DNA from 3 places in the Photobacterium satsumensis genome. Region 1 is predicted to be linked to each of the others. Evidence: riboswitches for the same ligand, from Rfam matches in the RefSeq annotation. Region 1 holds a riboswitch; each other region holds the start of a gene.
The links. Region 1 has a riboswitch for thiamine pyrophosphate ahead of thiB (thiamine ABC transporter substrate binding subunit). Riboswitches for the same ligand answer to the same signal wherever they lie in the genome.
Positions count from the first base shown of each region.

Region 2: linked by a shared signal. The riboswitch ahead of thiC (phosphomethylpyrimidine synthase ThiC) and the one ahead of thiB (thiamine ABC transporter substrate binding subunit) in region 1 are both predicted to bind thiamine pyrophosphate.
Region 3: linked by a shared signal. The riboswitch ahead of thiD (bifunctional hydroxymethylpyrimidine kinase/phosphomethylpyrimidine kinase) and the one ahead of thiB (thiamine ABC transporter substrate binding subunit) in region 1 are both predicted to bind thiamine pyrophosphate.

Region 1 is NZ_JAKJSK010000016.1:47,110-50,333, forward strand. Features, by position in the region: gene thiP (thiamine/thiamine pyrophosphate ABC transporter permease ThiP) at 1-245, opposite strand, end outside; gene thiB (thiamine ABC transporter substrate binding subunit) at 283-1,263, opposite strand; TPP riboswitch at 1,375-1,495, opposite strand; gene L4D79_RS25630 (DUF547 domain-containing protein) at 1,616-2,398, opposite strand; gene leuD (3-isopropylmalate dehydratase small subunit) at 2,553-3,155, opposite strand; gene leuC (3-isopropylmalate dehydratase large subunit) at 3,172-3,224, opposite strand, start outside.
Region 2 is NZ_JAKJSK010000011.1:207,971-211,194, reverse strand. Features, by position in the region: gene L4D79_RS22275 (voltage-gated chloride channel family protein) at 1-989, shown strand, start outside; TPP riboswitch at 1,100-1,197, shown strand; gene thiC (phosphomethylpyrimidine synthase ThiC) at 1,316-3,224, shown strand, end outside.
Region 3 is NZ_JAKJSK010000006.1:952,336-955,559, reverse strand. Features, by position in the region: partial or broken gene L4D79_RS04540 (ABC transporter permease) at 1-23, opposite strand, end outside; gene L4D79_RS04535 (ABC transporter ATP-binding protein) at 127-897, opposite strand; gene thiD (bifunctional hydroxymethylpyrimidine kinase/phosphomethylpyrimidine kinase) at 918-1,745, opposite strand; TPP riboswitch at 1,805-1,901, opposite strand; gene L4D79_RS04525 (PhnA domain-containing protein) at 2,097-2,669, opposite strand; gene L4D79_RS04520 (hypothetical protein) at 2,923-3,224, shown strand, end outside.

The DNA.
Region 1 (3,224 bases):
ATCCGCATCAGTAGAGCTTTGCCGGGGAATTGCCGGCGCGACAGGGCATAGGCAACGGGAATCGCCGGCAGGGTACTCAGCAGTGTCGAGAGCAGGGCTTGAGTGAAGGAGAAACCGGTAATATGCCGCAGATACGGATCATGCCATAGCGAGGCAATATCGAGATCACTGGCCTCATTGATCAAGGCGCCAAGGGCTCCGATCACGAGAAAGAGAATGAGCCCGGCAGTCATGAGACCGGGCATCAGTTGGGTGGTACGTGTGTTCAAAAGTGAGTGCCTGCTACTTGGTCAGTGCTTGTTGCCACTCGCGTACCCAGCTTCTGCGCTGCTTCGCAACGTCTTGGGCTGAAAACTCCAACGCCTTAGCGGGTAGGGTTAGCGCTTTGAATTCAGCGGGCTGTGCGACACTCGTCACCGGGTACATCCAGTTACCCGTCGGGATCACGGATTGGAACTCTGGCGTCAGGATAAAGGCCAGGAACTGATCGGCCAGCGCTTGGTTGGGGCTGCTTTTCAGCTTGGCGGCGACTTCCACCTGCATGTAATGCCCCTCACTGAAATCGGCGGCTTTGTATTTGTCATCCTGCTCGGCAATTAGGTGATAGGCCGGAGAGGTGGTGTAGGAGAGCACCATATCGGACTCGCCCTTGAGGAACATGCTATAGGCTTCAGACCAGCCTTTGGTGACCGTGACTGTTTTCTGTGCCAGTTGCTGCCAAGCGTCAGCGGCTTTATCGCCATATATCGATTTCATCCACAGCATCAGGCCCTGGCCCGGGGTCGAGGTGCGTGGATCTTGGTAGATGATGCTTAAATCATCACGGTTGACCAGCTCATCCAAACTCTTGGGCGGGTTCGCCAGTTTGCTGCTGTCATAGACAAAGGCGAAGTAGCCGTAATCATAGGGAACAAAGGTGGTGTCATTCCATCCGTTTGGTAGGGCTAGTTCGCTAGTATCAACTTGGTGTTCAGCCAGCAGCCCTGTTTTCTTGGCTTCGGCAATCAGGTTGTTATCAAGGCCAAGCAATACATCGGCTTTGGTGCGTTTGCCTTCAAGGCGGACACGGTTGAGGATCGACACCCCGTCATCCAGGGCGACAAATTCCAAATTACACTCGCACTGTGCCTCAAAGGCTTTTTCGATCGCCGGCCCCGGTCCCCAGTCAGAGGCGAATGAGCTGTAGGTGTAAACCGTAAGGGTATTGTCCGCGGCCAATGCCGGAGCGGCAGCCAAGGTTAGAAGGGGAAGTAATTTTTTCACTATGCGCTCCTGATACTCTTGCGTCCGGCAAGAGGAAAAATAATCGTATGAGAGCGGCACAGGGTTGAGTAGAAGGCTGGCATCATGCCTGCCCGGCGGGATAACAAGGCATACCGTATCGAACTCAATTCCTACGCCAGCATTAACTGGATCAGGTTCTGTGGGTTTTGCCGGAGCAATCTCAGCGGCTTGCAGTATGACCAAGGCAAGCGGCGCTCCCCAATGAGAACGCCTGTTATTGTAATGTGCCAAGGTACGGGTTGCCAGCAGCAACGCTCTTTTATGCTAATCCTGATATCGGATTGGCGGCGTGCCGCCAGGTGTGTTCGTTGGCTCCAGAGAGTGGGTTTGACTACTGAGCGTCATTAAGTGACCAGTTGTAATCATAACTGACGTTATTGAGGGTGATTGGCTTTCCGTGCCGGTACTGGTTGATGTGCTTTTGTAGTTGGGATTGGTTACCAAAGTCACTGCCATACCAGTCATAAATCGAAGAAAGTGTGGTTTTGCCGCTTTTCGGGTTGACACCTTTACCGCTGTTGATAAAGCGGGTGGCAGATTTCTCCAGCAGACGCTCGTTATTGGTGGCAGTGAATGCTTCTGGCTGGAGATCTGGGCAGCCTAGGCTGGCGCAGTTGACCACATAGTGGATACGCGGGTCCTGCCAGATCGGGCGCAATATGCGGTGCTCGATATCATTGAGGGAGAGCGTCTTGCCATTGATAGTTAGTACTTGCTCATCCCATGGGCCAAAACTGAAGAAACCGCCCAGTTTGGTGATGGAAGAGACGGGGTAGCTATCGAGGATCAGCTTGACCGTTTGGGCGTTATAGAGGTTAACCCAGTAGGCAAATTGCTCGTTGCGGCTCAGTTGGTGCGGATCTCGCTTGGTGAGATCGCGCAGGTAGCGGTCCAGCTCGTATTTGTCACTGTCAGTCACCCGGCCGTAGCGGAATAAGGTTTGGTTGGGCTGGACAACAAGGTATTTATCGAGCACCCGTTGCCAGCGGCTGTGATCAACGGTTTGTGAGTCGCTGGTGGCGTATTGCTGCCAATAGGGCCAGAGATCGGCCTTGGGGGCCGCAAAAGTACTGGCCGATAGCAAGAGAAACAACAGGCTGACAAAAAAGCGCATAGAACATCCTTAATCTTGGTCCCAAGAGACGACAGGGTTTAGCTTAGACGACCTGCTGGTGGCTCGGTTTATTGCATAAAAGACAGAAAAACGCCCCAGTCATAGTGAACTGGGGCGTTAATGTTATCTGTATTTAGCAAAAACAGTAATGACGTTACGCCAAGAAAGCAGGGATCTTATTTTCGTACTCGGCAATTTTGTCTTCGTGCTGCAAGGTCAGGCCGATATTATCAAGGCCGTTTAGCAGGCAGTGACGACGGAACTCGTCGATTTCAAACCCGTACTGCTTGCCGTTGGCAGTCACCTGCATCGCTTCCAGATCAACGGTGACTTCAGCACCTTCATTCGCTTCGACGTACTGGAAGATTTCATCGACTTCCTGCTCGGTCAGGCGAACCGGCACCATCTGGTTGTTGATGGAGTTGCCGTAGAAGATATCGGCAAAACTTGGCGCAATCATCACCTGAATACCGTAATCGGCCAGTGCCCATGGTGCGTGCTCGCGGGACGAGCCACAACCGAAGTTTTCACGAGCCAGCAAGATGCTGGCGCCTTGGTAGCGCGGGGCATTCATGATGAATTCTGGGTTTGGCTGCTCGCCGGCATCGTCAAGGAAGCGCCAGTCATGGAACAGGTGCTTGCCGAAACCGGTACGGGTGACCTTTTGCAAAAACTGCTTAGGGATAATGGCATCGGTATCGACGTTGGCTGCATCCAATGGAACGACCAATCCGGTATGTTGTTTAAATCCTGTCATTGTTTCGTTCCTTCTCTTAAGCCGTCACTGCAACGTTGTCTAGTTCGCGGATATCAACAAAGTGGCCCG
Region 2 (3,224 bases), on a different contig from region 1:
CATCGACCCATTGGCTAGCACGTAAATTTAAGCTAAATGAGTCTGACACTCGGCTTATTCTGATTGCAGGTGTAGCCGCTGGCTTTGGTGCCGTATTCGGCACCCCGTTGACTGGCGCTATCTTTGCCCTTGAAGTATTGGCTATAGGCCGCTTGCGTTACGATGCAATCATTCCGGCCTTGTTCGCTGCAATATTGGCAGATGTGGTTTGCTCGGCCTGGGGCGTGCACCATACTCATTACCGCATCGATTTCCTTGAAACCATCACCTTATTTGAACATGCGGTCAAAGTGGACTTGTGGATGATCGCCAAGATTGTGGTCGCTGCGGTTGCATTTGGATTGGCGGGGTATTTATTCGGTGAGCTAACCCATGCCTTCAAAGATATCTTTAAGGCGACCCTGAAAAACCCATACCTGATTGTGGTTGTCGGTGGTTTGATCGTCATTGGTGCTGTTCAGCTGATCGGCAACTATGATTATATTGGCTTGGGTGTGTATTCGAGCCGGGAAGGTGGCGTCAGTATTTTAAGTGCCTTCCAGGATGGAGGCGCCGAGTGGTATAGCTGGCTACTCAAATTGTTGTTAACGGCTATCACCCTTGCTGCTGGTTATAAGGGCGGAGAAGTTACGCCTTTGTTCTTCGTCGGAGCGACGTTGGGTAATACCATGGCTTGGGTGCTGGGTGCGCCGGTTGATTTATTTGCCGCCCTTGGCTTCTTGGCAGTGTTTGCCGCAGCGACCAATACACCACTGGCTTGTACCATTATGGGTGTTGAGCTATTTGGGGCTGAGCACATGTTGTATTTCGCCATTGCTTGCTATACCGCTTATTTCTTCAGTGGCCACACCGGGATTTATTCATCACAGCGAGTGGCGGTACCTAAGCTGCTTGACTTGGATGGTGCGCCGAAGATCACCCATAAGCTCGGTGAGCTGAGAGAAACCCATTCCTCATTGCTTAAGTCACTTGTGAAGCGCTTCAAATAATTTTGTTTGGAGGCGGCGTGTTATGCAAAGGTAGCAATGTTTTTGCCAAATAAGTATTAAAACTGTGGGTTCTGCCTTGCCGAGGCAGAACCCCTTTCATATACTGCTAGTTCAACTTGTCGGAGTGCCATTTGGCTGAGACCGCATTGCGGGATCCGTAGAACCTGATCAGGCTAATACCTGCGAAGGGAACAAGAGAGACTCTTCTGCATCGCTGTATTCACAGTGGCAGTATCAGACGAAACTATACACCCTACGTATAGCCTCTTGTTTACGCACCTATCCGCCAAGCACTTTCCCCTTTATGGACTAAAAAGGAAATTGCTATGTCGAATCGCAAACAAGCGAGACTGGAAGCGAAACAATTTATCGATTCACTGACCACCCAGGCTTACCCGAACTCCCGGAAAGTCTATGTCACCGGTAGCCGCGAAGATATCCGGGTGCCAATGCGTGAAATTGCCCTGGCCGACAGCTTGGTTGGTGGGAGCAAAGATGATCCTGTTTTTGAGCCCAATGAGTCGATACGTGTCTATGACACTTCTGGCTTTTATACCGATCCTGAGCAACCCGCTGATATCTATGCTGGCCTGCCAAAACTGCGTGAAGCATGGATTGAGGAGCGGGGTGATACCGAGCATCTTGATGAGCTAAGCTCGCAATACTCCAAAGACCGTTTGGCCGATGACACACTTGATGAGCTACGGTTTGAGCAACAGTCTCGTATCCGGCGCGCCAAAACAGGTGCTAATGTCACCCAATTGCACTATGCCCGTCAGGGGATCATCACGCCCGAAATGGAATATATCGCGATCCGTGAAAATATGGGGCGGGCAACATATCGAGATGAGGTGCTCAACCAACAGCATCCGGGTATGGCCTTTGGTGCAAACCTTCCTGAAGAAATTACCCCCGAATTTGTCCGCCGTGAAGTTGCTGAAGGCCGGGCTATCATCCCTTGTAATATCAATCACCCCGAATCTGAGCCGATGATTATTGGCCGAAACTTTCTGGTCAAGGTCAATGCCAATATCGGTAACTCGTCGGTCAGCTCTTCAATTGAAGAAGAGGTTGAGAAACTAGTGTGGTCGACCCGTTGGGGAGGCGATACGGTAATGGATCTTTCTACCGGGCGAAATATTCATGAAACCCGTGAGTGGATCATCCGCAACAGCCCTGTCCCGATTGGTACTGTGCCTATGTATCAGGCGCTGGAAAAGGTCAATGGTATTGCCGAGAACCTAAATTGGGACGTATTCCGCGATACCTTGCTGGAACAAGCCGAGCAGGGGGTCGACTACTTTACAATTCATGCCGGCGTCTTGCTGCGCTATGTCCCGATGACAGCCAAAAGGGTCACGGGTATTGTCTCGCGCGGTGGTTCAATCATGGCCAAATGGTGTTTGGCCCATCATCAGGAAAGCTTCCTGTACCAGCACTTCCGAGAGATTTGCGAAATCTGTGCCCAGTACGACATTGCCCTGTCATTGGGGGATGGCCTGCGCCCGGGCTCGGTGGCTGATGCCAATGATGAGGCGCAGTTTAGTGAGCTGCGTACACTGGGTGAGCTAACCAAGATTGCATGGGAATACGATGTCCAGGTGATGATTGAAGGCCCGGGGCATGTACCGATGCACATGATCAAAGAGAACATGGAAGAGCAGCTCAAGCACTGCGATGAAGCGCCATTTTATACCTTGGGGCCGTTGACGACCGATATCGCGCCGGGCTATGACCATATTACCTCTGGCATCGGTGCCGCCATGATCGGCTGGTATGGCTGTGCCATGCTGTGCTACGTCACCCCGAAAGAACACTTGGGCCTGCCGAATAAAGAAGATGTAAAGGTGGGGCTGATCACGTACAAGCTGTGTGCCCATGCGGCAGACTTAGCAAAAGGCCACCCCGGCGCTCAGGTTCGCGATAACGCCTTGTCGAAGGCACGCTTTGAGTTCCGCTGGGAGGATCAATTTAATCTGGCTTTAGATCCTGAAACGGCTCGAGCCTACCATGATGAAACACTCCCTCAGGAGTCCGGCAAAATCGCGCATTTTTGTTCGATGTGCGGACCGAAATTCTGCTCGATGAAGATCTCACAAGAAGTCCGTGACTATGCAAAAGGGCTAGAGAAAGACGGCGATTTAGCGGTGAAGATGTTGGATGACCCACTCGAAGGTATGCAGCAAAAAGCCGATGAATTCCGGGCCAAGGGAAGTGAGCTTTATCACCCAATTA
Region 3 (3,224 bases), on a different contig from region 1:
ATAGCGACGCTGATCATGAAGCGTACTACATGTTGCGAGACTAATGACTTACTGCCTTTGTTTGCTTGCTGATTGGCCGCTTGCTGTTCCAGCAAAGGATTGCTCAATTTTGACGACATGGATTGATCAGACATAGTCATTCTCCAGTTCGTTGATAATCCCTTGCTGGAGGGCCGCGAGCTCACCATCAAATTGCCGAGGCGGGATACTTAATGGTACAGGTAATGGCTTAATTGATGCTGGAAAGCCAGCCATCATGTAAATGTGGTGGCCAAGGCGCAGTGCCTCTTGGGGATCATGGGTGATCAACAAGACTGTTTTATCTGCAAGTAGGGTTGCAGACAATGACTGTAATTTATGGCGTGTGACAGCATCGAGTGCAGAGAAAGGCTCATCCATCAGCACCAAGGGTTTGTCTTGCATTAAGGTACGAGCAAGAGCCACACGCTGACGCATGCCACCAGAAAGCTGGTTTGGCATAGCATTTGACTTATCTGCAAGCCCAACTGCGTCGAGCATTGCCATTGCCTTTTGCTTATCGGTTTTTTGGGAAGAACCAAAGCGAGCACTCAAGCACACATTGTCGATGACATTTAGCCATGGCAACAGCAGGTCTTGCTGTGCCATGTAGGCAAGATTGCCACCAAGTGGTAATGCATTGCTGGTAGTGATACTGCCAGCCCAATCCACATTATCTTCAAGTAAACCGGCAAGGTGACGAAGCAGGGTGGTTTTACCGCAGCCACTTTTACCAAGCAAACAGGTCCATTTTCCTGCTGGCAATGTAACATCGAGGTGTTTGAACAGCGGGTGTACAGCATCATTATATCGAAGCGTTAGTTGATCGATATTGACGGCCATCCCTACTGCTTTGTCAGCGGCAAGAGTGTTGTTCATTTTGTTGACAGCTTCCATGCTTATTCAGGTTTAAAATGGCCGGAAAAGAAATGATTTACCGGACCGTGCCCTGAGCCAATTTGTAACTCATCCGCATGATCGATAGCCTTGGTGATATAGCTTTTAGCATGTCGAACCGCTTGTTCTAGAGGGTATTCCTGGGCAAGGAAGGAAGCTGTAGCCGCAGAGAGCGTGCACCCTGTACCGTGGGTATTGCGAGTTGCTATACGTGGTGTGCTCATGCGGATAACGTCATTCTCGAGGATGAGCAGGTCGGTACTGAAGGCGTCTTTTTCTAGATGGCCACCTTTGAGAAGGGTTGAGCGGGCACCAATGGCACGCAACGCTGAAATCATGTCAGACATTTGCTGTTCAGTTTCAGGTAGAGTTGCACCAATAAGTGCTGCGGCTTCCGGTAGGTTAGGGGTGATCACATCGGCAAGGGGCAGCAATTCTGATTTTAGCGTCGAGATAGCCTCTTGCTCCAGTAGAAGATCGCCACTCGTTGCCACCATTACCGGGTCGATAACCAAGAACTTAGGTTGGTATTGGCGCAGCTTTTTTGCCACCATGCGGATGATATTGGCATCACTCAGCATACCAATTTTGACTGCTTTAACGTCAAGATCTGAAAATACGGCATCCAGTTGTTGTTCGACAAAGGCAGGATCAATACCAAGAATGCCGGTCACACCTTGCGTATTTTGCGCCGTTAAGGCTGTGATGACCGAACAGGCATAGCCGCCAGTAGCGGAAATAGCTTTAATGTCGGCCTGAATGCCAGCGCCGCCACCGCTGTCTGAACCAGCAATCGTAAGGGTGATCGGGGTGTTTGATGGAATTGACATAGTTACCTCTATTAAGACGTAAGGTAGCCAATGCCGTCGAACCAGAAAGGGGTCGAAAAGGGGCAGTGCAGCTAGTTCCCTACGCCATTATTAAATGGATCAGGTTCAACGGGTCCCACTACGTGGTCTCAGCGCTCGGCTCCCCGACTAACGGACAAAATTTTGCTTAAAGGACCAAAGAAATGTATTGGCCTTATTAAATCTGTTTTCTGGCTTAAATGCCTGAAGATGAGGCTAATCTAAACATGTTTTTTCCTATAGGGCAAACATGTTAGGAATAAAATGAGGTGATGGATGAAGAAAAATACAGAAAGGGAATAACAGGCAGCCATAAAATGGCTGCCTGTTTAATTACATCTTTTTGCAGTAAGCCGCGATAATAACCATGTTTGTACCCGCTGCTTTACCTGAAACGTGCAATGGGTTGTCAGTTAGGCGGATACCACGTACAGCGGTACCTTGTTTGATCACAAGGTTTGAGCCTTTTACTGGCAGGTCTTTGATAATAGTTACATTGTCACCAGCTTGTAGGGGAGTGCCGTTTACGTCAATCGTTTTTATCGCGTCAAGCTCAGCGAGTGCAATGCCTTTCTCTGCCCATTCAATCATGTCTTCTTCCATGTACAGCATATCGAGCAAATCCTGTGCCCAAGTTTCAGAAGAAAGACGCTTAAGCAAACGATAAGCCATAACCTGAACAGCTGGTTCTTGGCTCCACATGCTGTCGTTTAGACAACGCCAGTGGTTTTGGTCCAGGGTTTCAGCGTCTTCGATTTCTGTACGGCAAGTGCCACATACCATCACACAGCTACCTGCTGTTTGATCAGGAGACGCAGGTACTTCATAAACGCTCAGGTTGTCTTCTGAACTACACAGTTCACATTTAGCGCCAGAGCGCTCTTTAACGATTGATTCAATGCTCATAGGAATATTCCAAGGAAGTGTAATGGTGTTAGCTACCATACAGGTAACTATTCTGTTTATTATGCCATTTAATTCTGAGAAGGAAAGGAATCAAGATCATGATCACAATACTCTCATTTACTTACGTTCAAAAAACGTGCTGAATCAATTTTTAAGTAAAAAAAATGCAACAAATTTGTATGAGGTTATGTTGGTTTGGGACTAAGATCAAAGTGCTGGTTCAAGTCGTTATAGAAAGAAAATAGGATAATTTATGAAAAAGGCACTTTTTTTACTTTCATCTTTAGTACTTATTGGCTGTGACGATGAAGACGTTGTCAATACAGTGTCTGGCAACGCCGAGGTATTTTCTGTTACAGGCGCCGAAATTGAGGGAGCACAAGGCTATACAAGTATTGATAGCATTGAAAGTCAGTACCCGATTACGTTGCCTGATGAGCTTCCGGCAGGCTCAGAGGCCGAACTGGATAACAAACTGGGGTCACTTGGAATCGATATTGAAGATACGGATTGCGGTGTAATCGATACCACTGGTGATGTCTGCTTTGGAGCCGG